DNA from 3 places in the Gilliamella sp. B2772 genome. Region 1 is predicted to be linked to each of the others. Evidence: riboswitches for the same ligand, from Rfam matches in the RefSeq annotation. Region 1 holds a riboswitch; each other region holds the start of a gene.
What was found. Region 1 has a riboswitch for thiamine pyrophosphate ahead of thiB (thiamine ABC transporter substrate binding subunit). Riboswitches for the same ligand answer to the same signal wherever they lie in the genome.
Positions count from the first base shown of each region.

Region 2: another riboswitch for thiamine pyrophosphate. It lies ahead of thiM (hydroxyethylthiazole kinase); the one in region 1 lies ahead of thiB (thiamine ABC transporter substrate binding subunit).
Region 3: another riboswitch for thiamine pyrophosphate. It lies ahead of tenA (thiaminase II); the one in region 1 lies ahead of thiB (thiamine ABC transporter substrate binding subunit).

Region 1 covers NZ_JAFNNB010000001.1:187,411-195,908, reverse strand. The annotation lists gene thiQ (thiamine ABC transporter ATP-binding protein ThiQ) at 473-1,174, opposite strand; gene thiP (thiamine/thiamine pyrophosphate ABC transporter permease) at 1,152-2,732, opposite strand; gene thiB (thiamine ABC transporter substrate binding subunit) at 2,746-3,744, opposite strand; TPP riboswitch at 3,785-3,893, opposite strand; gene argS (arginine--tRNA ligase) at 4,411-6,144, shown strand; gene J3T98_RS00850 (hypothetical protein) at 6,558-7,844, opposite strand.
Region 2 covers NZ_JAFNNB010000002.1:284,612-293,109, forward strand. The annotation lists gene J3T98_RS06520 (MFS transporter) at 1-225, opposite strand, end outside; gene J3T98_RS06525 (M20 aminoacylase family protein) at 241-1,413, opposite strand; gene J3T98_RS06530 (heavy-metal-associated domain-containing protein) at 1,853-2,056, shown strand; gene thiD (bifunctional hydroxymethylpyrimidine kinase/phosphomethylpyrimidine kinase) at 2,253-3,065, opposite strand; gene thiE (thiamine phosphate synthase) at 3,077-3,718, opposite strand; gene thiM (hydroxyethylthiazole kinase) at 3,718-4,503, opposite strand; TPP riboswitch at 4,556-4,657, opposite strand; gene trkA (Trk system potassium transporter TrkA) at 4,712-6,073, opposite strand; gene trpS (tryptophan--tRNA ligase) at 6,188-7,183, opposite strand; gene J3T98_RS06560 (phosphoglycolate phosphatase) at 7,207-7,902, opposite strand; gene rpe (ribulose-phosphate 3-epimerase) at 7,895-8,498, opposite strand, start outside.
Region 3 covers NZ_JAFNNB010000006.1:41-8,538, reverse strand. The annotation lists gene J3T98_RS10565 (pyridoxamine 5'-phosphate oxidase family protein) at 1-141, shown strand, start outside; gene J3T98_RS10560 (GFA family protein) at 198-593, opposite strand; gene pdxT (pyridoxal 5'-phosphate synthase glutaminase subunit PdxT) at 771-1,352, opposite strand; gene pdxS (pyridoxal 5'-phosphate synthase lyase subunit PdxS) at 1,352-2,236, opposite strand; gene J3T98_RS10545 (PLP-dependent aminotransferase family protein) at 2,346-3,749, shown strand; gene J3T98_RS10540 (SemiSWEET family transporter) at 4,149-4,412, shown strand; gene J3T98_RS10535 (hypothetical protein) at 4,815-5,048, shown strand; gene J3T98_RS10530 (DUF1161 domain-containing protein) at 5,184-5,588, shown strand; TPP riboswitch at 5,625-5,713, shown strand; gene tenA (thiaminase II) at 5,765-6,409, shown strand; gene asnA (aspartate--ammonia ligase) at 6,456-7,448, opposite strand; gene J3T98_RS10515 (hypothetical protein) at 7,691-8,104, opposite strand.

The sequences.
Region 1 (8,498 bases):
GACTACCTTGTCAAGTAATTTTTTGATTTATTTACAATTTTATACTTTTATATCAAATTTTAGCCTTGTAGCTAAAACCGTGTAAAAAGTATAGTGATTGGAAAAACACGATGCAACACTTTTTTTCGCTCATTTGCGTTAACTTTTGTAAAGATGATCTAAAAAGGATCTAAATTATAATTGATTAAGCACTGTTTTAATTAAAGACTATCATTACAAATCTTTAGAATCACGGTTATTGATCCTGAAAAAATTATTTTAGTATTTAAAATAGTGGTTATGATCATTTAAAAGTTTTAAGTGAAATCTAAAACCTCAAAACCCCCGCTCCTCAACTTTTTTTGATAGAAAAACACAGCTACTAAAAAGCGCCACAGTTTAAAGCGGAATTACTTATTTGAGACAACATTGCAAAGCAGAATTTAGAACCCCAAAAACCCCGTTCCTCAACTTTTTTTACTGAGGACACTAATTATGAATAATAACTTATCCCTAACAATTTAGCTATCTCTTGATTTTCAGCTAGCTTTTTTGGTTCTGCATTAAAAATGACGTTTCCATTTTCAATAACCACACAGCGGGAAAAATGGCTAAGTGACTCATCCAAATAATGCGATACCATCATTAAGGTCAGATTAAATTCACTACAAACCTGATTCACCAATGCCAACATTTCAAAGCGAAGAGCTTGGTCAAGAGCAGAAAATGGCTCATCTAATAATAGTATAGGACGATGTTGTATAAGACAGCGAGCCAAAGCCACGCGTTGCCGTTGACCACCCGATAGCTGTTCGGGATAGCGATGGTTAAAGCCTTCCAGCCCGACACGAACCAGAATATCATTAATAGTCGTTTGTTCAGCTCGACTCAGTTTTAATGTCGGCTTGATGCCTAAAGCAATATTTTGTTCAACCGTTAGATGGCTAAATAAGTTATTTTGTTGAAATAGCATCGAGACAGGGCGTTTACCGGGTAACGTTGTTGTGACATTTTGGTTATTTAAAATGATTTGTCCTGATTTAGGAAAGATGAACCCCGCAATCAAGCTAAGTAATGTACTTTTGCCCGCGCCACTTGGTCCGACAATAACAACCCGCTCTTTAGCCGCAATATTTAGCGTAAAGTGCATGTTGAAGTTGTCATATTGATATTCAATTTTTTGAAGTTCGATCATAATCCATCACAACCAATAAACTAAAAGATAAAAGTAATAATATCGCGGCTGTCACGATACTTTCTTGATAATGATAATGCGATATCTGTTGATATAAATAATAAGGTAACGTGGTCACCGACTGCCCGCCAAACAGAGCTATTACCCCAAAATCGCCCAATGACAATATGGCAGCAAGGGCAAAACTCATCAACATAAGGCTTTTTAACCCCTTAAAATCGACCAAATAAAAATGCATTAATCCATTGATATTAAGGGTTTGAGTTAATTGCCAATAGCGTGCAGTAATATCATACATCGGCGTAGCTAAATTTTTAAGGATGAAAGGTAACGCCATTAACCCATTACAAACCATAATTAATAAGCAGATAAAAACAGTGTTATGACTAAAACCGAATAACAATAAAAACAATCCCGATGCTAATACCATGTTTGGTATAGCTAATATCAAGGAGGCAACCATCATAAGCCGATTACTTAATTGACGTTGTTGGTTAATCAATAGTCGGCAATTGGTCCATAGCAAAAGTAACCCAAGTAACATCGCTATCATAGCCGAACCTATAGCAATAAGGATTGAATAGAGTAAAGCTTGTTGCAATATCGATGTGAGTAATGATATTTGGAAAAAATAGAAACCTTGAAAAAGTATAGTAATCATCGGGGACAATATAAATAATCCCCCTATTACGATAATTATCATACTAATCATTTTTAACCAATTGGTTATCGGTAATTGATAGTTGGAGTGACTAAATTTAACACTCAGCTTTCTATCATTTCTATTTATTTTCTGCATCAAGCTGATAAAAACAATACAGCAAACCAACTGCACGCAAGATAGTAATGCGGCTTGTAATAGATCAAAGTCTCGCACTGCTTGATAAATAGCCACTTCCAGCGTGGTATATTTGGGACCACCACCCAATGCAAGCACAATGGCAAAACTCGAAAAACAGAGCATAAAAATAAGTGCTGCCATAGGCAATATTTGTCTACGCAGTAACGGCCATTCAAGTAATTTAAAATAGGTAAGTGTTGAAAAATTAAGTTGTGCCGCTAACTGTCTTTGTTCTATAGCAACACTGTTTAATGTTTTGTAAAAGAGCACACAAGCATAAGGAAAATTCAAAAAAACATGAGCCAACAAAATACCTTGCAAGCCATAAATAGGAAATGAAAATGGGATATGCAGTACTTGGCAAATGTAAGCCAGTAAACCTTGTTGCCCATATACCGACAACAACCCTGTCACAACCACCAAAGCGGGTAAAATAAAGGTAATTGGCATTATTTTTATCAGTAACTTTTTACCTTTAAAATCAATAAAGGAGAGCGCCTTGGCCATTAATATTGCTGATGCCAGCGAAAGTATTGTCGATAACAAAGCTTGATAAAAAGTGATCCAAACAATATGAAGCACATAACTATCAAGATAAATCGTCAAATTTCCTGACTCTAAGGCAAATCGCCAAATAGCAATAAGCGCCGAGCTTAAGATAATGAGTATTAAGCTCGCTGCACTCATTCCGGGTAATAACGATTTAAATTTCAACATTGGCGATACGGATCTATTTACTAATTGCCGATTGCCATTCTCGAATCCAAGCTTTTTGATGTTTTTCAATCTCTGCTGGCTCAAATTCTAACGATTTATTGACCGAATTAATTTGCGCAAAGGCATTAGGTAGATCCGTTTTGATAATCGGATACATCACATTTTTCTCAGCAAATTGGTGTTGGACTTCAGGTGTCAGCAAATAACGTAAAAATTGGCGCGCTAGGTCAATTTCTTGACTGTATTTAATAATTCCGGCTACTTCAACTTGACGATAGTGCCCTTCATCAAAAATAGCTGCTTCGTAGTGATGCTCGTTTTCATTAATGATATGTGCCACTGGCGATGTACTGTAACTAAGTACAAAATCCGCTTCGCCTTTTAAAAACATACCATAAGCTTCGCTCCAACCTTTGGTGACCGTCACCGTGTTTTTAGCGATTTGTTGCCACGCTTCTGCTGCTTTATCACCATAAACTTTTTTTACCCAAAATAGTAAACCAAGTCCTGGTGTACTGGTTCTTGGATCTTGGTAGATGATTTTCCAACCTGCTTTATTTTCAACCAGTTCATGTAAAGAATGAGGTGGATTTTTGACTTTGTTATTATTGTAGATAAAAGCAAAATAACCAAAATCATAAGGCATAAAACTATCATCCCACCAATTGGTGTTGAGATTGTCGGGTTTAGCGATTTGATGAGGAATAAGAATATTCGCTTGTTTGGCTTGCTCTAATAGGTTGTTATCTAACCCTAAAATAACATCCGCATTCGTTTTATCGCCTTCAAGGCGAATACGATTTAAAACCGACACACCATCACCTAATGTCACAACCTCAAGTTGGCAATTGCACTGAGCTTCAAACCCTTTTTTGATTGCCTCACCGGGTCCCCATTGTGACATAAATGAATTATAGCTATAAACCGTCAAAGTAGGCAGTTCTGCATTGGCTAATGGGCTAAAAAGTGAAAATAGAAAAATAACAGGTAGTAAAAAGTTTTTACAAAACATTTTGCCTCCAAAGAAATAGGTAAAAGACAAAAGGTTTGAGCAGATATAATAACTCAAATCCCTCCGCTGGCATTATCCAGTTCAGGTTCGACGAGTTATGTCAGTCAATCTGACACTCTCAGCCCACTAGGGCACCCCGTTGAGAACGACATTAGTTTAGAGGGTGAAGGTATAATTGTAAATAGTTACCTTCAACGGTTGCCTGCAAACTTATCTATGATTTTGGAAGAGAGTAACTGCACTTGATCAAACTGATAGCTTTATAAAATTTCCGCTTAGCCCCATTTGTAATCGGAAAATCGATTTCTTGCTTATTTAAGGGGGGAGTGAGTTTTGCATATTCATTCAAAAGGATATTTTCACCATAATTATCATACTATTTTGTCAATTGTGAATCTGAGTTCTTGCAGATGGTCTTGAGCAAACACCGAAGTTGAAAAGAGCAAAAGGATATTGATAATCAGGCAGTTAAACAAATTTCGGCACCTGTTTTCTCTTTATTTTTTTATCTATTTTATAATTAAGTTAATAAATTACATCTAAATAAAAAAATTTTCGTTTATAAAAGAATCAGCTATTTACTTGTCCTTAACTAATCCCACAGTGACAATTTATCAATTTATCAGTATTATATTGGGCATTTTATTTTAATCGATTAGGTTCAGTGTGAATATTCAACAACTATTAACACAACGTGTTTCTCAAGCAATGATTATGGCGGGTGCTGATAAAAACTGCGACGCTTTAATCAAGCAATCAGCTAAAGCCCAATTTGGTGACTACCAAGCAAATGGTATCATGTCTACCGCTAAAAAATTGGGAATGCCACCACGAGCATTAGCTGAAAAAGTTTTACAACATCTTGATATTGATGATATTGCCGATAAAATCGAGATCGCCGGTCCTGGTTTTATTAATATCTTTTTAAAAGATAGTTGGATTGCTGAACAAAACGAAGTCGCGCTAAATAGTGATAAACTGAATATTACTTTACCAGCCAAACCACAAACTATTGTGGTTGATTACTCTGCACCAAACGTAGCAAAAGAGATGCACGTCGGCCATTTACGCTCAACTATTATTGGTGATGCTAGTGTCCGAGTATTAAGCTTTCTTGGTCATAATGTTATCCGTGCCAACCATGTTGGTGATTGGGGAACCCAATTTGGGATGTTAATCGCCTACCTTGAAAAAATGGAAAACGAACATGCCAACGATATGGAACTTTCAGATTTAGAATCGTTCTATCGCGCAGCTAAAAAACATTACGACGAAGACGAAGCCTTTGCCGAAAAAGCCCGTAATTATGTCGTAAAACTTCAAGGTGGTGATCAATATTGCCGTGAAATGTGGCGAAAATTGGTGGATATCACCATGACACAAAACATTGCCACATATAAACGCCTTAATGTCACCTTATCGGTTGAAGATACAATGGGCGAAAGCATCTATAACAGTATGCTACCAGGCATTGTTGCCGATCTAAAACAGAAAAAATTAGCGGTTGAAAGTGACGGTGCCATCGTCGTCTTTTTAGATGAATACAAAAATAAAGAAGGCGAACCAATGGGCGTTATTATCCAAAAACGTGATGGTGGCTATCTTTATGCAACAACCGACATTGCCTGTGTAAAATATCGTTACGAAACACTCCATGCTGAACGTATTTTATATTATACCGATTCACGTCAACACCAACATCTAGAACAAGTTTGGGATATCGTGCATAAAGCGAAATATGTACCAGAATCCTTAAAACTTGAACACCACATGTTTGGTATGATGTTAGGTAAAGACGGCAAGCCGTTTAAGACTCGCTCAGGTGATACCGTAAAATTAAACGACCTGCTTGACGAAGCAACAGAGCGTGCAGAAGCACTAATTAAAAGTAAAAATCCCGATCTTTCACCAACAGAACTTGCCAAAGTGATTGATGCTGTGGCGATTGGCGCAGTGAAATATGCCGACCTATCCAAAAATCGTACCACCGATTATGTTTTTGATTGGGATAACATGTTGTCATTTGAAGGCAATACTGCACCATATCTACAATATGCCTATACACGCGTACTGTCGGTGTTTAGAAAATCAAATATCAACGAAGATAGCTTAACTGGTAATATCAATTTAGGCACGGACAAAGAGCGAACATTAGCAATTCGATTAATTCAATTTGATGAAACCGTTTCAACCGTTGCTGCAGAAGGCACACCGCATGTGCTGTGCGCCTATTTGTATGATATCGCCACCCTATTCTCTAGCTTCTATGAGCACTGCCCAATTTTGGCAGCCGAAAATGAAGACTTGAAACATAGCCGTCTAAAACTGGCATCTTTAACAGCAAAAACCCTTAAAACCGGTTTAGATATGCTTGGTATTAAAACGGTTGAAAAAATGTAACAAAACCAGCCACCGATATTGTTCAATATCGGTGGTATATCGACACTTAAAAACATCTTAAAAATTTCAGCGTTTAAAATTGAGGGGAGTTTTATAAAACGAAATTTATCCCCCAAAAAAAATCCTCAACTTTTTGATATAAAAACACAACTAAACACCACAGCTTAAAGCTGGATTATTCATATAAAACAACATTAAAAAGTAGGATTTAGCCCCCCCAAAACCCCGCTCCTCAACTTTTTTTGAGATAAAAAAATGCAAAAATAAACCCGCCGAGGCGGGTAATTCAAACGTCGCTAAGCCACAAACTCGCTTTTTATGGCTAAACGACGTTGACTCTTAGCTTACTTTTAATGACTCAACACTATTTTTTATGCCCCCCGCCCTAAGGATTAAGGACGAAGAAATAAAAACTAAGGATAGGCACAAAGTCCGTCGCTGCCTAAGAGGCTCTGCCTCACCACATTACCACGCTGCGTACCCACGATAACCTGGTCACGACCAATGGAGTCACTAGTCCAGAAAAAAAGTTCGAAGGCGGTGCCAACGGTATTATAACCCCACTCAGTGAAAAAACCCGAACCTATATGACGCATAAAACTATTACCAAATGAGGAAGGAGTGGCACTAGGTACAACTAAATCTTTACGAACTGCATTGGTTAAATCCTTTACGCGAGGCATTCGATAACCGATACCATTACACCAAGATAAGGCAGGAGAATAATTGCCATTCCAAGAAACACGGTGGACGAACCACTGCTTCAAAGTAAAACCATATTTAACAACTGGATTACCTTGACCATCACGACCGACCAACTCGAAGGTCTGAGGCAAAGAAGGTTTGGAAATACGACTAGGATTGTCTGAATTAATCTGGAATCTAGTAGCGGAAGGACCAGTTAAAGTAACACGAACGCTTGTAGCTGTAGAATTAGTCATTTTAACTGTGATACCACCCTGAGATATTGGAGGCCAAGACAACGCCTGACTACTGCCACTAATAAGTAAATCAAAATACAATCCATTAGCACCAGTAGTAGGAAAGTTTTGACCGTAAGAGGATGGCTCATTTGACTGAGTGAGAAAACCCTTAGTAGGGTCCCATATCAAAGCTGGGCCAGCATAACCACCTGAATTAGGTCTGGCAAAACAAACCATCGGTGTAACGTTAGGGTTGATGTAATAAGTTACACTACTTGCACTGAAATCACTACGATTGGGAACGCCATAACGTGTAGATAATGTGCCGTTAGTACTTGATAAGGTAAACTTATAAGGTGCCTTACAAATTGTTGGCACTGTACTACGTGATACAGATTGACCATATTTATCGACGATAGATAAACTTAAAGAACCTGTAGCAGTAATGCCAGAATCACCATCTTCATCCCCCCAATAGTTATAAGGCGGACCGATAAGAGAACTTAAAGCGACTGAATTAGTATTAGTAGGGACCAACATACGAATATCAGCAAAACTCTGACCTGCAACCGGTAAGACGATTGGGGTTATAGATGAAGAATTGGTAGAAGGCGTATAATGTTTACCATCAGATAGTGTAATACCAAGCAGATCGTTAGTATTAACAATACGAGTACGACCACCGTCGAAAGTCAAATACGGCGCACTACCCTGTATCGCATTCCTAGTTGTCTGTGAAGTTAATGCGTGCCCCGAAAAAGGAATAAAAAGAGCCACAAAAAAAACAATCTGCCGGGATAATTGAGAAAAGGATCGAAAAAAGGATCGCGCGAAAATTCGCTGAATTTCACTTGATTCAGTAGAAAAATAAACGTCAGTGGAAAATTTAAGATGGGAGCTGAACTTAGACGAATTTAAATTATAGGTTGGCCAAGTTGCCTGTTGCCTGTTGCCTGTTGAAAATTATAGAACATGTACGACAATCCTGTCAAGTAGTTTTTTGATTTATTTGAAATTTTACACTTCTAAGCTACGTTTTAGCCTCGTAACTAAACCGCGTAAAAAGTATAGTGATTGGAAAAACACGTTGCAACACTTTTTTCGCTCATTTGCGTTAACTTTAGTAAATAAGATCTAAATAGGATCAAAATGATATTTGGTTAATTGCTGTTTTAATTGAAGATGTTGCAATTACAAATCTTTAAAAATGTGATTATTGATCCTGAAAATTTTATCTTTGAGTTTAAAATCAATGACGTTGATCATTAAATAATTTTGAAATGGAATTTAGAAGATCAAAAACCCCACTCCTCAACTTTTTTATTAAAAAGATTATCCGTTTTCAACGCTTTTAAGCTGTCTTTAGATATTATTTATTGGGATTAAGAATATTGTGTAGAAGGCGTTCACTGGGTTTAATGATTGTCTATT
Region 2 (8,498 bases), on a different contig from region 1:
CACAATAAAGCAGCCAGAGAAAAGTGCAGTCAAACTTACTGCTAAATTAAAAGAGGCTGGAGTGATACCAACAGTATGCTGAACAGCCAGTCCAACATTGACTATTGATTGAGCAAACAGCCAAAAAGTAATAACTCCTAATACAATACCTAATGTTAACCGGTTATAACTTTTAAATTGCTTGGTGCTAGAATTCTTTGAAGTTGACATATTTAAACCAGACATAGAAGCGATTTATCCTTATTTACTTAAATATGTTTCAGTTAATGCAACCCAATATGACGCAGCAGGAACAATACATTTATCATTAAAATCATAACCAGGATTATGAACACTACAAAATCCTGGTTCGTCTCCATTGCCGATAATCATGTAACAACCATTTGGATTGCTCTCTAACATAAAAGCAAAATCTTCACTGCCCATAAAAGGATGGCAATTATCATGAACACGATCTTTACCGACTAATTTCTGAGCAACTTCTAATGCAAATTTTGTTGCATTAGCACCATTATGTAAAACAGGGCTACCATTGATATGTTCGATTTTAACTGAGGCGCCAAAACTTTCCGCCTGCGAAGTGGCAATTTCGGTAATACGCTTGAGCAATAAAGTCCGGGTATTATTATCTAATGCTCTGACGGTTAGCTTCATCAATGCATCGCTATTCACCACATTGGGGGCTTCTCCAGATTGAATACAACCAATCGTGATAACAGCTTTCTCAAAGGGTGAAACATTGCGGGAAACAATACTTTGTAAAGCAATGCCAATATAACAAGCAACAAGCGTCGCATCAATTCCTCGCTCAGGCATGGCTCCATGAGCACCTTTCCCTTTGATGGTGATATGTATCGTATCGGATGAAGCCATAAGAGCACCGCTTTTAAAATAAAAATGGCCTTCCTTAAATCCGGGCATATTGTGAATACCGAAAATCACATCACAAGGAAATTGTTTAAATAAACCCTCATCGACCATCACTTTCCCACCATATAACAACTCTTCAGCTGGTTGAAAAATGACATGTAAAGTCCCATCAAAGTTGCGTGTTTCGGCAAGATATTTAGCTGCACATAGCAAAATAGTGGTATGCCCATCATGACCACAACCGTGGAATTTACCATGGCTAACACTGCTCCAAGGTTTACCCGAAGCTTCAACAATAGGTAATGCATCCATGTCAGCTCTAATACCTATGTTCTTATTACTAGCGCCATTTTTCAAAACACCAACGACGCCAGTTTTTGCTAGACCACGATGAACCTCATAGCCCCATTCAGATAGCTTATTTGCAACTAAATCACTGGTTTTTTTCTCTTCAAAACCTAACTCAGGATGTTTATGAATCTGATGTCGAATATCAACAAATTCTTGTTCTGTTTTTCTAATCGTTTCCATAATATGCTGCATTTTAGGCTCCTAATTAACCTGAATATCGTTTATGAGAAAAAAATAAAAATGGAACTATACATCTAAGTTAAAATTATATTTAAAAACAAAAACTAACTTTGTTATCAAAACCACATAGATGAATAAATATACAATCTAATTTTGTATAAGTCGATTATTTCTGTTATTCAATTTTTATTCTTGAAGGATAACCTTTCTTATTTTTCTTGGCACGATGGTTTATTTGAGTATAAAGGAGCAGAAACGCTCAATCATTACGATTTATTAATAACAGATATAAATCTTATAAATTTTCATTATTCTGAGGTGTTTTTTTTGTAGGCTTATTGGCGTAATATAATCACTATACTTTATATGGCAGGCAAATTTATTTTAATTATAGATGTTCCAACGTTGCAACATAACTAGATGAATTATTAGATAACAAAAGGGGATAATGATGAAATTAATCGTCGATAATATGAGTTGTCAACATTGTGTTAAAACCATTACTAAAGCAATTAATGATATTGATCCTAAAGCTAAAGTGACCGTTGATTTAGCGAAGCATGAGGTTGATATAGAAGGTGGTACTATCTCACAAGAAGCTGCAATTCAAGCCGTTAATCAAGCGGGGTTTGAGTTTGTGGGTATTTCGTATTAAGGCAATACTATTTACAATTTCTCATTTTAAACGATTAAGACAATCGCTTAAATACTAGATAATAAAAATATCCAATAGCCTCTATTTTACTAGATGATGCACTAAAAAAGTTTTCATATACTTCATTGGCACGGATTGTCGATGAAGTATATAGCTGTTGAAAATAGCGTTTGCCGAAAATACCACATTTAGCTTTCTAGCCTTTTCCTGCGGTGTTCCACCATTGATAAAAATGGTGAGTAGGTCCAATTCCTTTACCAATTTTCAAATTATCTGCATTTTCAATGGCACCTTGTAGGTATTTTTTTGCTTGTTTAACGGCTTCTTCTAACTCATATTTTGGTAGTAATGCTGAAATGGCTGCCGATAATGTGCAACCTGTACCATGAGTGTTTTTAGTTTGGATACGTGGTGATGCCATTCTGATGATCTTTGTTGGCGTGATTAAATAATCCGGACTTTCTTGACTTGGCAAATGTCCCCCTTTCATTAATACTGCCTGACAGCCTAATTTGAGTAGCTCATAACCCTGTTGTTGCATTTCATCTTCGTTTTGTGCCTCATGACAATCAAGTAATGCTGCTGCTTCTGGAAGGTTAGGGGTGATGATGGTGGCTAATGGTAATAGCAATTCTCGAATAGCGGTAATGGCATCATTTCTCAATAAAGGATGCCCCCCTTTGGCTATCATTACCGTATCAAGAACAATATTGGCAATAGGATTATTGCTTAATAGATGATTAACCGTGGTTACAATCTCTTTATTCATCAGCATACCGATTTTAACGCTATCAATATGGATATCTTGATAAAGTGTGTTAAATTGAGCCTCAACAAATTCGGGTGGCACTGGGTATATGCTATTAACACCTTGTGTACTTTGTGCGGTTAAAGCAGTAATGACTGACATCCCATAAGCGCCAAGCGCTGAAAAGGCTTTTAAATCGGCCTGAATACCTGCACCGCCACTAGGATCGCTACCAGCTATAGTTAATGAAACTGTTGTCATGGTTTAATTTCCTATCTTGCTTGTCTTATTTTTCTAATCAAATCAGATGTGGCCTTAGCAATATCTCCTTGCCCGCAAATTGCGGATACAACGGCAATACCTTCAATGCCAGTTTGAATCACTTCAGTTAAATTGTTTACACCGATACCACCTATCGCAACGGCAGGGCATTGTTTTGCTTTAACAAGTTCAGTCAATTGGGCGATGCCTATTGCTTCTGCTGCATCTTTTTTGGTGGGGGTTGGATAGATAGGGCCAATACCTAGATAATCGACTAGTTGCCAAGGAACGCGCTCAAGTTGCGAATAATTAGAGACTGAAAGCCCTATCCATTTATCTTCTCCAATTAATCGTCGTGCAATTTCGACAGGTAGATCGCTTTGTCCAACATGAACACCATCGGCATCGACAGCTAAAGCTATATCAATATGATCATTAATCAATAGTGGAACTTGAGTGTCGATTAATACTTCTTTTAAAGCTTGGGCGGCTTTATACCAATTTCTACCTGAATATTTTTGTTCTGAACGTAATTGAACGGCAGTAACACCATTTTCAACTGCAAACGTAGTGGTATTAACCATACCATTTATGCCATCACAAAGTAATGGATCAAGTACTAAATAGAGTGTTAAATCAAGTTGCTTCTTCATCAAAAATCCTTATTTGTGGTGAAAAGAGAAAGTTGGTCAATAATTGACATAGCAAAAGTACCTAGGCCTTGCTGTTTATTAGCGAGTTCACCCGCTTTTTTCATCATAAAGCAGGCTGAAGCAGTAGCCTTTAAATGATCTTCAGAACTTGCAATCAATGCTGCCACAATCGCAGATAATGAACAACCAGTACCAGTTACTTGTGTTAGCGCGATATCACCCCCAACAATGCTATAAACCTGCTCACCATCTGTGACATAATCGGTCTCACCTGTTATTGCAACAATGGTTTGATATTTCTTGGCTAATAGCATTGCCGCATTTAATGCAGAATCAGTAGAATCCAGCCCATCAGGCCCTTTTGATGATGATTGTTGACCACTTAAAGCTAGAATTTCTGAAGCATTTCCTCGAATAACTGTCGGTTTAAATGTTAATAATTGCTTAGCAATTTCAGTACGATATTTCAATGCTGCTCCAACTGCGACAGGATCTAATACCCAAGGAGTTTGATTAGCTTTTGCGGCGGCTAGTAACATGCTTTTAGCGCTATGACTATTGATCGTGCCAATATTAATTAACAAACCATTTGCAATGGCAACAAAGTCCTCAACTTCTTGCTCAGCTACCACCATCGCTGGTGAAGCCCCAATCGCCAAAAGAACGTTAGCGGTGTAATTTTGTACCACATCATTGGTAATACAATGGATTAAAGGTCGCTTCTGATGAACTTGCTCAATAAAAGGAATGGCATCTTGATTTGAAAATAATTTAATTACCGACATATTCTTTCCTTATCTAATAAATAATATTAAGGGAAGAATGTGTCAAAAGCGTTAATTAAGACAGAGACTTCCCTACGCTGGCATGATCCAGATCAGGTTCAACGGGTAAATTCTCAGTTTTTTGCTCTAACAAAAAACACCCCGAGTCTAAATAACAAATTTGGATAAAATTGAATCTATTATGAACTGAGTTTAAAAATTAAACAAGTTATTGTAATAATCTTTCTATATCACTAATGGCTCGTCTATCCGGCAAGAAAATTATTAAATGATCGCCATCTTCAATCATTAAATCCGTATTTACTATAATTACATCTTCACCACGAACCACGGCACCAATCGTAGCACCTGAAGGTAATTTTAAACTGTTAATATTTTTACCGACTAATTTTGAATTTTCCGCTTCACCACGAGCAACTACTTCGACAATTTCTGATTCACCTTGGCGTAATGAGACAACTTTAACTACACCCGTTTGCCTAACATGGCTTAGTAGTTCTGAAATAGTGGCATGTTGTGGTGAAATCGCGATATCAATAACACTATCGTTAATCAATTCTAAGTAGGCTTGTCGCTGGATAAGAACGATGACTTTTTTTGCCCCCATTCTTTTTGCCAGCATAGATGACATAATATTGGCTTCATCATCGCTAGTGACCGCCACAAACAGATCGGTTAACTCAACTTGCTCTTGTGATAATAATTCTTGGTCTGATGATTCTCCATGTAACACGGTGGTATTAACTAACTGCTCAGCTATTAATTCAGCTTTTTCTGCATTACGTTCAATCAACTTAACTTGATAATCATTCTCTAAACGTTTAGCTAAAGCAATGGCAACGCCACCGCCACCGCTAATAATAATACGTTTATAAGGTTTTTCTAGCCTTTGTAGTTCACTGGTTACTGCTTTAATATTGAGGGGAGGGGTAATAAAATAAACCATGTCTCCAGCTTCAATTAAAGTCGAACCTATTGGGCGAATAAAACGATTTTGACGATAAATAGCAACAACACGCGCTTCGACATGTGGTAAATGCTCTTTAAGTTCGGACAGTTCGCTCCCCACTAACGCACCACCGTAATAAGCGGTTACAGCAACCAAACAGACACGATTATCATAAAACGAAGCAAACTGTAGAGCACCAGGATATTGAACTAATTGGCTAATATGATTTGTAATTAAGTTTTCAGGAGCAATAATATGATCGATGTTGATACAATCTTTATTGAAGAATGGGTATCTTTCATCGTTATATTCAGGAGCACGGATTCTAGCAACTTTTTGTGGAATATTAAACATCACATGCCCAATCTGACAAGCCATCATATTTACTTCATCAGAATTGGTAACGGCAACTAACATATCGGCTGATTCCGCGCCAGCACTCTCTAATACTTGTGGGTAAGAGGATTTACCGCAAATGACTTGTAAATCAAAACGCTCTTGCAAAGATTGCAATTTATCATGATCTTCATCAACGACAGTCACATCGTTCTGCTTTTCAGTTACTAGATATTCAGCAAGTGCACTACCAGTTTGGCCTGCACCAAGAATGATAATTTTCATAATAAACCTATTATAATCAAAAGGCCTCAACCTAACTCATTATTAGAACAATAGAGCTCATATCAATTAAAGCCGTTTGATATTGTTTAGTAATAATCGCAATCTTATTTTAGATTATACAAAACCGATTGCATCATAAACCTTCTTCAACGTAGGCTCTGCTTTAGCGCCAGCTTTTTGTGCTCCTTCTTGCATAATTGAAAGAAGATAATTTTCATCATCTCGATATTGATGATATTTTGCTTGTAAACCGGTTAACATCTCGATAACTTGATTTGCCACCTCGGTTTTTAGATGACCATACATTTTGCCTTCAAACTCTTTTTCAAGTTCAGCAATCGGCTTACCTGTAATACCTGTCAAAATATCTAACAGATTTGAAACACCGGCTTTGTTTTTTGAATCATAACGTACAACAGGTGGTTCGTCTGAATCGGTCATTGCCCGTTTAATCTTCTTCTCGACATCTTTCGGATTCTCAAGTAAACCAATAACATTGTTACGATTATCATCTGATTTAGACATCTTTTTGGTTGGATCTTGTAAAGACATCACACGAGCACCTACTTTAGAAATAAACGGCTCAGGAACAGTAAAAATATCGCCATAAAGTGCATTAAAACGCATAGCGATATCACGTGATAACTCGAGATGTTGTTTCTGATCATCACCTACAGGAACTAAATTAGCTTGATATAACAAAATATCAGCAGCCATTAATACTGGATAATCAAATAGCCCGGCGTTAATATTTTCAGAGTGACGAGATGACTTATCTTTAAACTGCGTCATACGGCTCAGTTCACCAAAATAAGTATAACAGTTCAACGCCCAACCTAATTCAGCGTGAGCTGGTACTTGTGATTGAACAAAAATAGTACTTTTTTGTGGATCGATACCACAGGCCAAATAAAGCGCTAACGTATCAAGTGTTGCTTTTCGCAACTTATTAGGATCTTGACGGACCGTGATCGCATGTTGATTGACAATACAATAAACGCAATCATATTCATTTTGCAAAGACACCCAATTCTTCAAAGCCCCTAAATAGTTGCCTAATGTTAGTTCTCCTGATGGCTGAGCGCCACTAAATACAATTGGTTTACTCATAATTTATTCCTAATTTATACTCATTATTTTTTTGCATCAGCCTTTGGCTGAGGTAATAAGGTTAATATATCTTTAAAATCATCAAATAAAAAATCAGGCTTGCTAGATGCAATCGACACCCCATAATTATAACCATAACTTAATGCTACAGTCGGGCAATTAGCATTTTTAGCAGCAGTAATATCATTCTTTGAATCACCAACAAACAGCAACTGATCACTAAACAATCCAAAGGTTGCCATGACTTGATAAAGTGGGGCAGGGTGTGGTTTCAACTTAATCACATCACCACCACCAAGTACCAATGAAAAGTATTCTTTAATACCTAATGACGTCAATAAAGCAGGTAAAAATTGCGCAGGTTTATTGGTAACTAAAGCTAAGGGATAATGATTTTCATAAAGCGTTTTTAAGGTTTCTTTAACATGCGGGAATAGCGTTGTTTGCTCATCCATAACCTTATCATAATGATGATTAAACAACTGTTTCGCTTTGTTGAAATCCTCTTTAGACGGATTGCGACCAATCACGTTGAACACGCGCTCGAGCATGACATCAATGCCATTACCGACCATGTTTTTTACTTGTTCATTAGTAACGGTGGGTAACTCCAAATCTGCTAACATCTTTTGTGCAGCTAAGGCAAGGCCAGGCACACTATCGACTAAAGTTCCATCTAAATCGAAAGCAATAGCTTGAATATCATTTAACTTAGCCATGGTTAACACCTTCTAATTCTTTACGCATTGCATCAATTACAGCTTTATAATCCGGTTGACCAAATATTGCTGAACCAGCAACAAACATATCAGCACCCGCTCTGGCAATTTCAGCGATATTATCAACTTTAACACCACCATCAATTTCTAAACGAATCTTTCTACCAGACTCAATAATGCGCTGTTTAACTTGTTGTAATTTTTTTAGTGTACTTGGTATAAATGATTGTCCACCAAAACCTGGATTAACGCTCATTAATAAAATAATGTCGACTTTATCCATCACATAATCTAAATAATCTAACGGCGTTGCAGGATTAAGTACAATTCCCGCACTGCAACCATGATCTTTAATTAATTGCAAAGAACGGTCAAGGTGAATAGTTGCTTCAGGGTGAATAGAGATATTAGTTGCGCCAGCTTTGGCAAATGAGGTAATTAAATCTTCAACAGGCGAAACCATCAAATGAACATCAATCGGAGCCTTAATACCATAATCACGAAGAGCCTTACAAAACATACTACCCATCGTCAAATTTGGTACAAAATGGTTATCCATTACATCAAAATGGACAACATCGGCACCAGCGTCTAAT
Region 3 (8,498 bases), on a different contig from region 1:
AAACTTTATTATCATGCCTTTCCTTTTGCCAGAGTGATGAAAGCACCGATTTGGTCTATTCAATTGCAACAAATCAAGATGACAAATAACCTAATGGGTTTTGCGCATAAAACCCATTGGCAACGTAATGAAGACCTTTAAAAGCAGACTTAGCGTTTGAAAATAAACATCATCCAGCGAATGATATTAACATCGAATTATTTTGGGGGGATTCCTTCTTCGAATTCAGGATAACCATCACAAATAATATCCCAATTCGCTTTTGAACCGGTATAAATATGAATACGCTTTTCCGCATTAATTGGTTCATTAATTAGGCCAATACGTAATCGATAACTACCATTATCACGACTAGAAAAAAGGTGTGAACCACATTGACCACAAAAATGGCGATTAACGCCTGAGCATGAAAAAATTTTTATCTTTTCTTCGCCCTTAATAAAAGTTAAATCTTCCTTGTTAATGGCTGTTGCAGCATTAAAAGCTGAACCTGTTTGTTTGCGACAACGCGAGCAATGACAATACACAATTGTTTTAATCTCATTATTTAGTTGATAGACAACCTCGCCACATAAACAACTTCCTGTCATCATAATTTATTTACCTTTTTTATTTATCATTTGTTAACACATTATAAAGACAGATAAAAATAAGTTACAAGTAATTTAAAAAATAGATAAAAAAAGTTGAGGAGCGGGGTTTTTGAGGAGAAAAAGGCACCAATAATTAGTGCCTATAATCGAATATCTTTTTATATAAGAGAAAAACGGTCAGCATTTTTCAATAAAATAGCGCATTATGCGATTATCGGTCGTTAGTTCGGGATGGAATGAGCAGACTAAAATATTATTCTGCTCTGCCATTACGCAATGATTATCAATAAAAGCAAGTTGTGTGACTTGCTTGCCCGCCCTAGCAATATAGGGTGCTCGGATAAAAACGGCTGGAACTTGTTGGCCAATAGGTGCAATATCTAACATCGTCTCAAAGCTAGCAATTTGCCGACCAAATCCATTACGTTCAACCACAATATCCATCAAACCCAGTTGTTCAACTTCGCTATGGCTTGTTTCATTACCGCAAAGCACCAAACCCGCGCAGGTACCAAAAATCCCTTTACCTTGCTTGGCAAACTCTTGGATTGGTTCAAATAAGCCATTTTGCCGAATTAAACGACTTATTGCAGTTGATTCACCACCCGGAATAATTAAACCATCAACTTGACGCAATTCCTCGGCCTTTTTTACTGCAATTGGGATGACTAAATCAATAGTTGCAAGCATATTTAAATGTTCAGTCACTGCGCCTTGTAAATTAAGCACACCAATGGTTTTACTTGCTTTTGAGCTCATTACCAACCTCGCTCCTGCATTCTTTCAGATTCGCTTAATTTACTGATTTCGATACCTTTCATCGCTTCACCTAATCCTTTTGAAAGTTCAGCTAATCTTGGATAATCGTCAAAATATGTTGTTGCTTGAACGATTGCTTTAGCAAATTTTTCCGGATTTTGCGATTTAAAAATACCTGAACCAACAAACACACCATCGGCACCAAGTTGCATCATCAATGCAGCATCAGCAGGCGTAGCAATGCCACCAGCAGCAAAATTAACAACCGGTAGTTTACCCAGTTGTTTGATTTGTAATATCAACTCATAAGGTGCACCAATCTCTTTAGCAAATGTCATCAACTCATCTTTTGATTTACCAACAACTAAACGAATTTGTTCATTTACTCGGCGCATATGCCTTACTGCTTCTACAATATTACCTGTTCCTGGTTCACCTTTGGTGCGTAGCATCGAAGCTCCTTCACCAATTCGACGCAGTGCTTCGCCTAAGTCACGACAACCACAAACAAAAGGTACGGTAAATTCATCTTTCAATAAATGATATTGTTCATCCGCTGGTGTCAGCACTTCGCTTTCATCAATATAATCTACGCCCATGGACTCCAAAATGCGTGCCTCAACGATATGACCGATTCGCGCTTTTGCCATAACAGGTATGGTAACTGCTTTCATCACTTCTTCAACGATTGTTGGATCAGCCATTCGTGCTACGCCTCCAGCAGCGCGTATATCAGAGGGAACACGTTCTAAAGCCATTACAGCCACTGCACCTGCTTGCTCAGCAATTTTTGCTTGTTCGGCATTAACTACATCCATAATCACACCGCCTTTTTGCATCTGTGCCATGCCACGTTTTACTGTTTGTGTACCTGTTTTCATGATTACTCCTAATTAAATAAAGTATTATTCAAAATAAAATTGCTTCAATAAACAGCCAATTGGACTATAATTAACCCATCCAATTATGCATAAATCAAAAAACTGATAGACGATGTGGAATAAACAAAAATTAGCGGCTTTTGACGGAGCACTATTTAAAAAAGTGATCCAGTTGATTGAAATCTACATTGAACAAGGGGTATTAATAGCGGGTGAGAGATTACCATCAGAGCGAGAGTTAGCTAAAAATCTGCACGTTAACCGCTCAACTATTGTCCATGCGCTAGATATCTTAACTGAACGAAATATATTGGTTCGTAAGCAGGGTAGTGGAACCTTTATTAATGATCAAAAATGGGGGCTTCAAGCTTACTCCACCATTAACTGGCGACTGCCAGCCCATTTCTATCAAAATCGCAAAAGCGTATATCAACAAAAAGTATTTCAGACTCGTCAGCAAATGGCGAACATCTGTGATTTGGCTAATGGCGATTTACCAACTCATATGATGCCCAAATTAATGTTACCCAATATCACCTCTCATGAAATGGTTGCTTATGAAAAGCAAAGCGACACGTTGCAATTGGGTCTACCTACACTCAAAGTGCAGATCGCCAATTATATGTTGAACCAATTTGGTATGATGGTTGATACCGATCAAATTTTAATAACCTCAGGAACGCAGCAATCCCTCTTTTTAATTACTCAAGGATTATTAAAACCTGGCGATGCAATAGGCATTGAATCACCTTCATATTTCTATTCATTACCACTATTTCAAGCAGCAGGCTTGCGGTTATATGGTATTGAGTGTGATGCTGAAGGGATAACCTTAGAGAGTTTACAAAAAGTCAGTTTAGAACGGCAAATTAAATGGTTATTTCTAAATCCAATATTTCAAAATCCAACGGGATGTGTGATGAGTAATCATCGAAAAAAACAGATATTGGCATTTTGTCGAAAGCAGTGTATTGGTATTGTTGAGGATGATGCTTATAGTGGGTTAACTTTTGATCAAAAGAGTCAAATCGACCCGATAAAAAAATATGATACCAGTAATCAAGTTATCTATTTAGGATCATTATCCAAATATATTGGTCGCAACATACGTATTGGTTGGATGATTGCACCGAAAGAAATTATCGAAAAACTAGCCAATATAAGGCATCACATTGACTCAGGATTAAGTATATTACCGCAACTTTTAGCTGAAGAATATTTGACTCATCACTACCAATCCCATCAAGAATGGTTACGCCAGCAATTAAAACAAAAGGCTAACCAACTAATAGATTGGCTTGATGACTATTTTAAAGGTGACATCAATTACCAGATACCCACAGGCGGTTTTCATCTATATGCCCATTTGCCCGTTAGCAGTCAGGCACAAGAGTTGGCTATTTTAAATCAATTACTAGCAAAGCATATAATAGTGTCACAAGGCACTGACTTTGGGGATCGAGTTGGCGCTATACGTTTAAGTTATGGTCATTTTGCAAAAGATTTGATGAGATAAAGCGAACTAAGTTTTTATTGATTGTTCTAACAGGTATTTGGCGTTAATAAATAGATCATAACTGCCTAGACAAACAAGGTAGGGTTAATCGGTAAACTTCAAATCTCATTATTGGATTGAATCTCAGCTAAATAATCACAAAACTATCAAAAAATCGCGGTTTTTATGCCTTATTAGCTATATTATATGATATAACAATTTGCGTTTGATATAAGGCATTCGTAGCAATAACATTTATTATTAAAAACCATATCCGATTACTTAAAATAGATTCACATAAAAAATCTTATCATTTTATTTACAAAATATTATCTGAAACCACGGTACACCAATATTTAACTCACTTGCTATATATGTTAGATTATTTGCTCCTTTCATATATAAGCAGGTAGGCTGATTTTGAATCTTTCTCCAAAAGCTTTTCACTATTTGGGTGTTATCGCAACACTTGCATCATTAGGAATGTACGTATCGTATATCCCACAAATTATCGACAATCTTCATGGATTTAAAGCTAATCCAACTCAACCTTTAGCGGCAGCAATTAACTGCTCATTATGGGTCTGTTATGGCTTATTACGACAAAAAAAGGATTGGCCAATTGCAATAGCTAATTTTCCAGGAGTATTGTTTGGTTTAACCGCGTTTATTACTGCTTTATAAATTCTTGCTTTAACTCCCTTATATTTTCTTTATACAGCATAATATATGCTGTATTTTTTTATAATCACAATTTTTGTGAAATAGGCTAGATAATTGTTACTCAAAAATTGAGAAATCAGAGAAGATTAAAAATTAAACTTGCATATAACTTATTAATTATTATATTGTTATTGAGTTATCAACAGGTTTGTTAAATACTTATCAAATAATAAAGTGAATAATTTAATCGATTAATCTAATTTATCGATTTACTATTGTTATCTAATAGTGATTAGACTATAGTAAAAGTCAGCCTATTTTTTAGGCTGGATTCATCTTCAAAATCTATCAGAATGTTATTTATACAAAGATTAACTAAATTTGATGATTAACAAATGAGTTTTATAAAATAAGGAAATCACCATGGCTGATATTAATCTTTCCGATGATTTGATAAAAGATTTTATCTACTCAATGTACCGTAAAGAGGTATTATTAAATTTAAAAGGTGTGGTTTTGACTGAAGAAGATCGCAAACAACTCCACGCAAAAAGAGACTTTGTAAATCAATTATCTGAAGCCGAATTATCCGATATTCGCTCATGGGTTCTAGATAAATTAAAATTACTCGAAAACCAACACCAAGAGCAGAATTAACTAAAAAATCTATACTAAGCTAGCTTTTTCAAATCTATTGATAAAATTTATTTGCAGCGTTATTCAAAACGATATGGACAGTTTAAACAATCGTTTTATAATGCATCAGTTACTCGATAATCTTAAGGAAAGATCATGAAAAAGTTAGCAGTAGTGTTATTATTAGGTCTCCCAGTTATTGCATCTGCGTCCAATTGTGACGAAATTAGTGCAAATATCGCCGAAAAAATTAAAAATAACGGTGTTAATGAAAATAGCTTCCAATTAAAACTTGTTCCTCAAGATGAACAAAATATTGAAGGTAAAATCGTTGGATCATGTGATCGAGGTAAACAAAGCATTGTTTATATTCGTACACCATCATCAAAATCAGTTAAAGATGAGCCTGAAACACCTGTTGAAATCACACCACAACCCGTCGAGTGCTACAGCCCTAGTAACGCTCCAGTTCAAACGCCAGCTTCGGCACCAGTAGAAAAAGTTCAAACTCCAGAGCCGACTTCTACAGAATCTCAGGAAACTGAACAAAAAGCAGAATAAACAGAAATTTAAGTAACCATTTTATAAATTTTATAATTTGTTTAACCGGGGTGCTATAGGCTGAGATTATACCCGTTGAACCTGATTCGGTTAATACCGACGAAGGGAGTTTAAAACACGTCTATTATAGAAATCTGTTTAACTCCTTATAGCGAATTTGTCAAAAAGGAGTCATTATGCCATCATTTAACTCACTGATTGAATCAAGCGAGTGGAAACACTATATTCAACATGATTTTGTTCAACAATTAGGAAAAGGCACATTAGACTTAACCTGTTTTCAATACTACCTGAAACAAGATTATCTTTTTTTAATCAACTTTTCCCGAGCTTGGGGACTTGCAGTATATAAAAGTCACGACATTGCTCAAATTCGTCAATCATTAGAGAGTTTAAAAATCATTGTTGAAGTTGAACTCGATCTGCATATTGAATATTGCAAAAAATGGCACATATCTGAATATGAACTAAGCACATTAAAGGAAGCCAAAGCCAATAGCGATTATACACGTTATGTGCTTGATATAGGATTACACGGCGATATATTAGATATACACATAGCGATGGCGCCCTGTTTAATTGGGTATGGCATGATTGCCAATTGGATTCAAGGTTGGGACGAAAACAACCCATATCGCTCTTGGATTGAGATGTATGCCAGTAAGGAGTTCCAACAAGCAGTACAAAAAGAAATTGCTTGGATAGAACAACAATTACTTAATATTAGTGAAAACCGATTTAAACAATTAAGCCAAATATTTAAGCAAGCGACGCAATTGGAAATAAATTTTTGGCAAATGGCATTGGATAAAAGTGACTAGTAAACAGCATGTTTTACCAGTTTAGATAAAACATGCTGAGCATGAATTATAAAAGTTGTTGATAGTTTTGCTTGGTTACATCATCCCAAACACTTGCTTGGACTTGCCCAATATGATGTTGTTGTAAAAGCAACATAGTTAGTCGAGATTGTCCAATCCCGCCACCAATTGTCTGTAAAAAATCACCATTAGCTAATGCCTTATGCCAAGCATATTGCAGACGATCTTCATTATTGGTTAATTTTAATTGGCGCTTTAACGTCTCAGGATCGACGCGAATACCCATTGACGAAATTTCAAAACCACTATTTAAAACTGGATTCCAAACTAAAATATCACCATTTAATCCTTTAGAACCCATCTCATTATCGCTACTCCAATCATCATAATCAGGGGCGCGCGCATCGTGTTTTTCTTTATTTGACAAATCACCACCAATACCGATTAAAAATACTGCGCCTAACTCCTTAGTAATCGCATTTTCGCGCTCTTTTGGTGACAAATTAGGATAACGTTTTAATAACTGTTCACTATCCATAAAAGTGATCGACTCTGGTAAAAAACAAGAAAGATGATATTTTTCTGAAACCACTTTTTCTGTAGCCTTAATAGCACTATAAATCTTCTCTACCGTCTGTTTTAAATAAGCAAGATTGCGATCTTCAGGACGAATCACTTTTTCCCAATCCCATTGATCGACATAAACAGAGTGAATAGGGGAGAGCTTATCTTCATCAGGGCGAAGCGCTTTCATATTGGTATAAATACCTTCACCAACTGGAAAATTATGTTGGCTCAATATTTTGCGTTTCCATTTAGCGAGTGAATGAACCACTTCAAATTGTGCATCAGGAATACTCTTAATATTAACCTGTACCGCCTTCTCAGTCCCAGATAAATTATCCTGAACACCATCACCAATTTGACTTAAAAGTGGGGCTTGAACTTCAATTAGTGATAAATTATTAGCTAATTGCTCAGCAAAAAATTGTTTAACAAAATTGATCCGTTGTTGCTGCTCTTTAAATGATATCGTCATGTCTCATCTCAAAAAGTGAATGGGTTTGTGACGATAAATTAAACTAGAAAACAGAAATATGCAAGTTAGAACATATTCGGACTTTTTATAAAGCGCTAAGCACTATAATCAAATTCACGGATTTCCGATGCGGGCAAGGACTGCATCACACATTAAACGTAAAAAATGAAATTAAATTACCCAATAATACAATATATTAGGTAATTATGCTTCATCATATAGGTAAAAGATAATTGAGTTAATTATTGATTAAAATAGGTGGAAATAATATGGGTTAAATTTGGCTTTTGCCATTTTGCGATGAACACAAAATTAGGTACTATAAATGGATACCTTTTGTTTCCAGCCATAGTAAATTCAAATTTACTGGTAATCCAGCCTTTTTTGAACTTGAAATTTGAAATTGACGTCATTGGTATTCGAATAACATCATTCGTTAAATCTGCACCGAGAGTTAAGCCAATTAAAATAATTTCATCGGAATTAAAATAAATAAGGTAGTGTTTAATATCAAAAGCGGCTGCGCCCTGAAAAAGTGCAAATCTCCAAAGTTTTGGGTGGATAGAACCATAAATTATTGAAGAGCTATTAAAATCGGGTAATTCAAGTTTTTCAAATAAGGCTTTTATTTTTTCTAGTTTTAACCCATCATTCATGTTAATACTCCCTTGCGTTGAAAATTTACTCTTAATTAACACATTGTTTTTATTAGAAATCGAAGATTGTAAGAAGTTGAGGGGATTGATTATAAAACTAACAAAAACTAATTAAAATAGAAATGTAGTAAGAGATCATAACTATCATATAGAAAAAATTCAGACTTACGAATGGATGAAATATGATCAAATAAGTTATTGCATAAAATCCTTTCGTAAAGGGAGAGGATATGTATTTAAAAATTAAATAGTCGAAGAAATCATAATAAGCGATTAAGCGGCTTAGCGACGTTTGAATTACCCACGGGTTTATTTTTGAGGTTTCTATCGCAAAAAAAGTTGAGGAGCGGGGTTTTTGATCTTCTAAATTCCACTTCAGAACTATTTAATGATC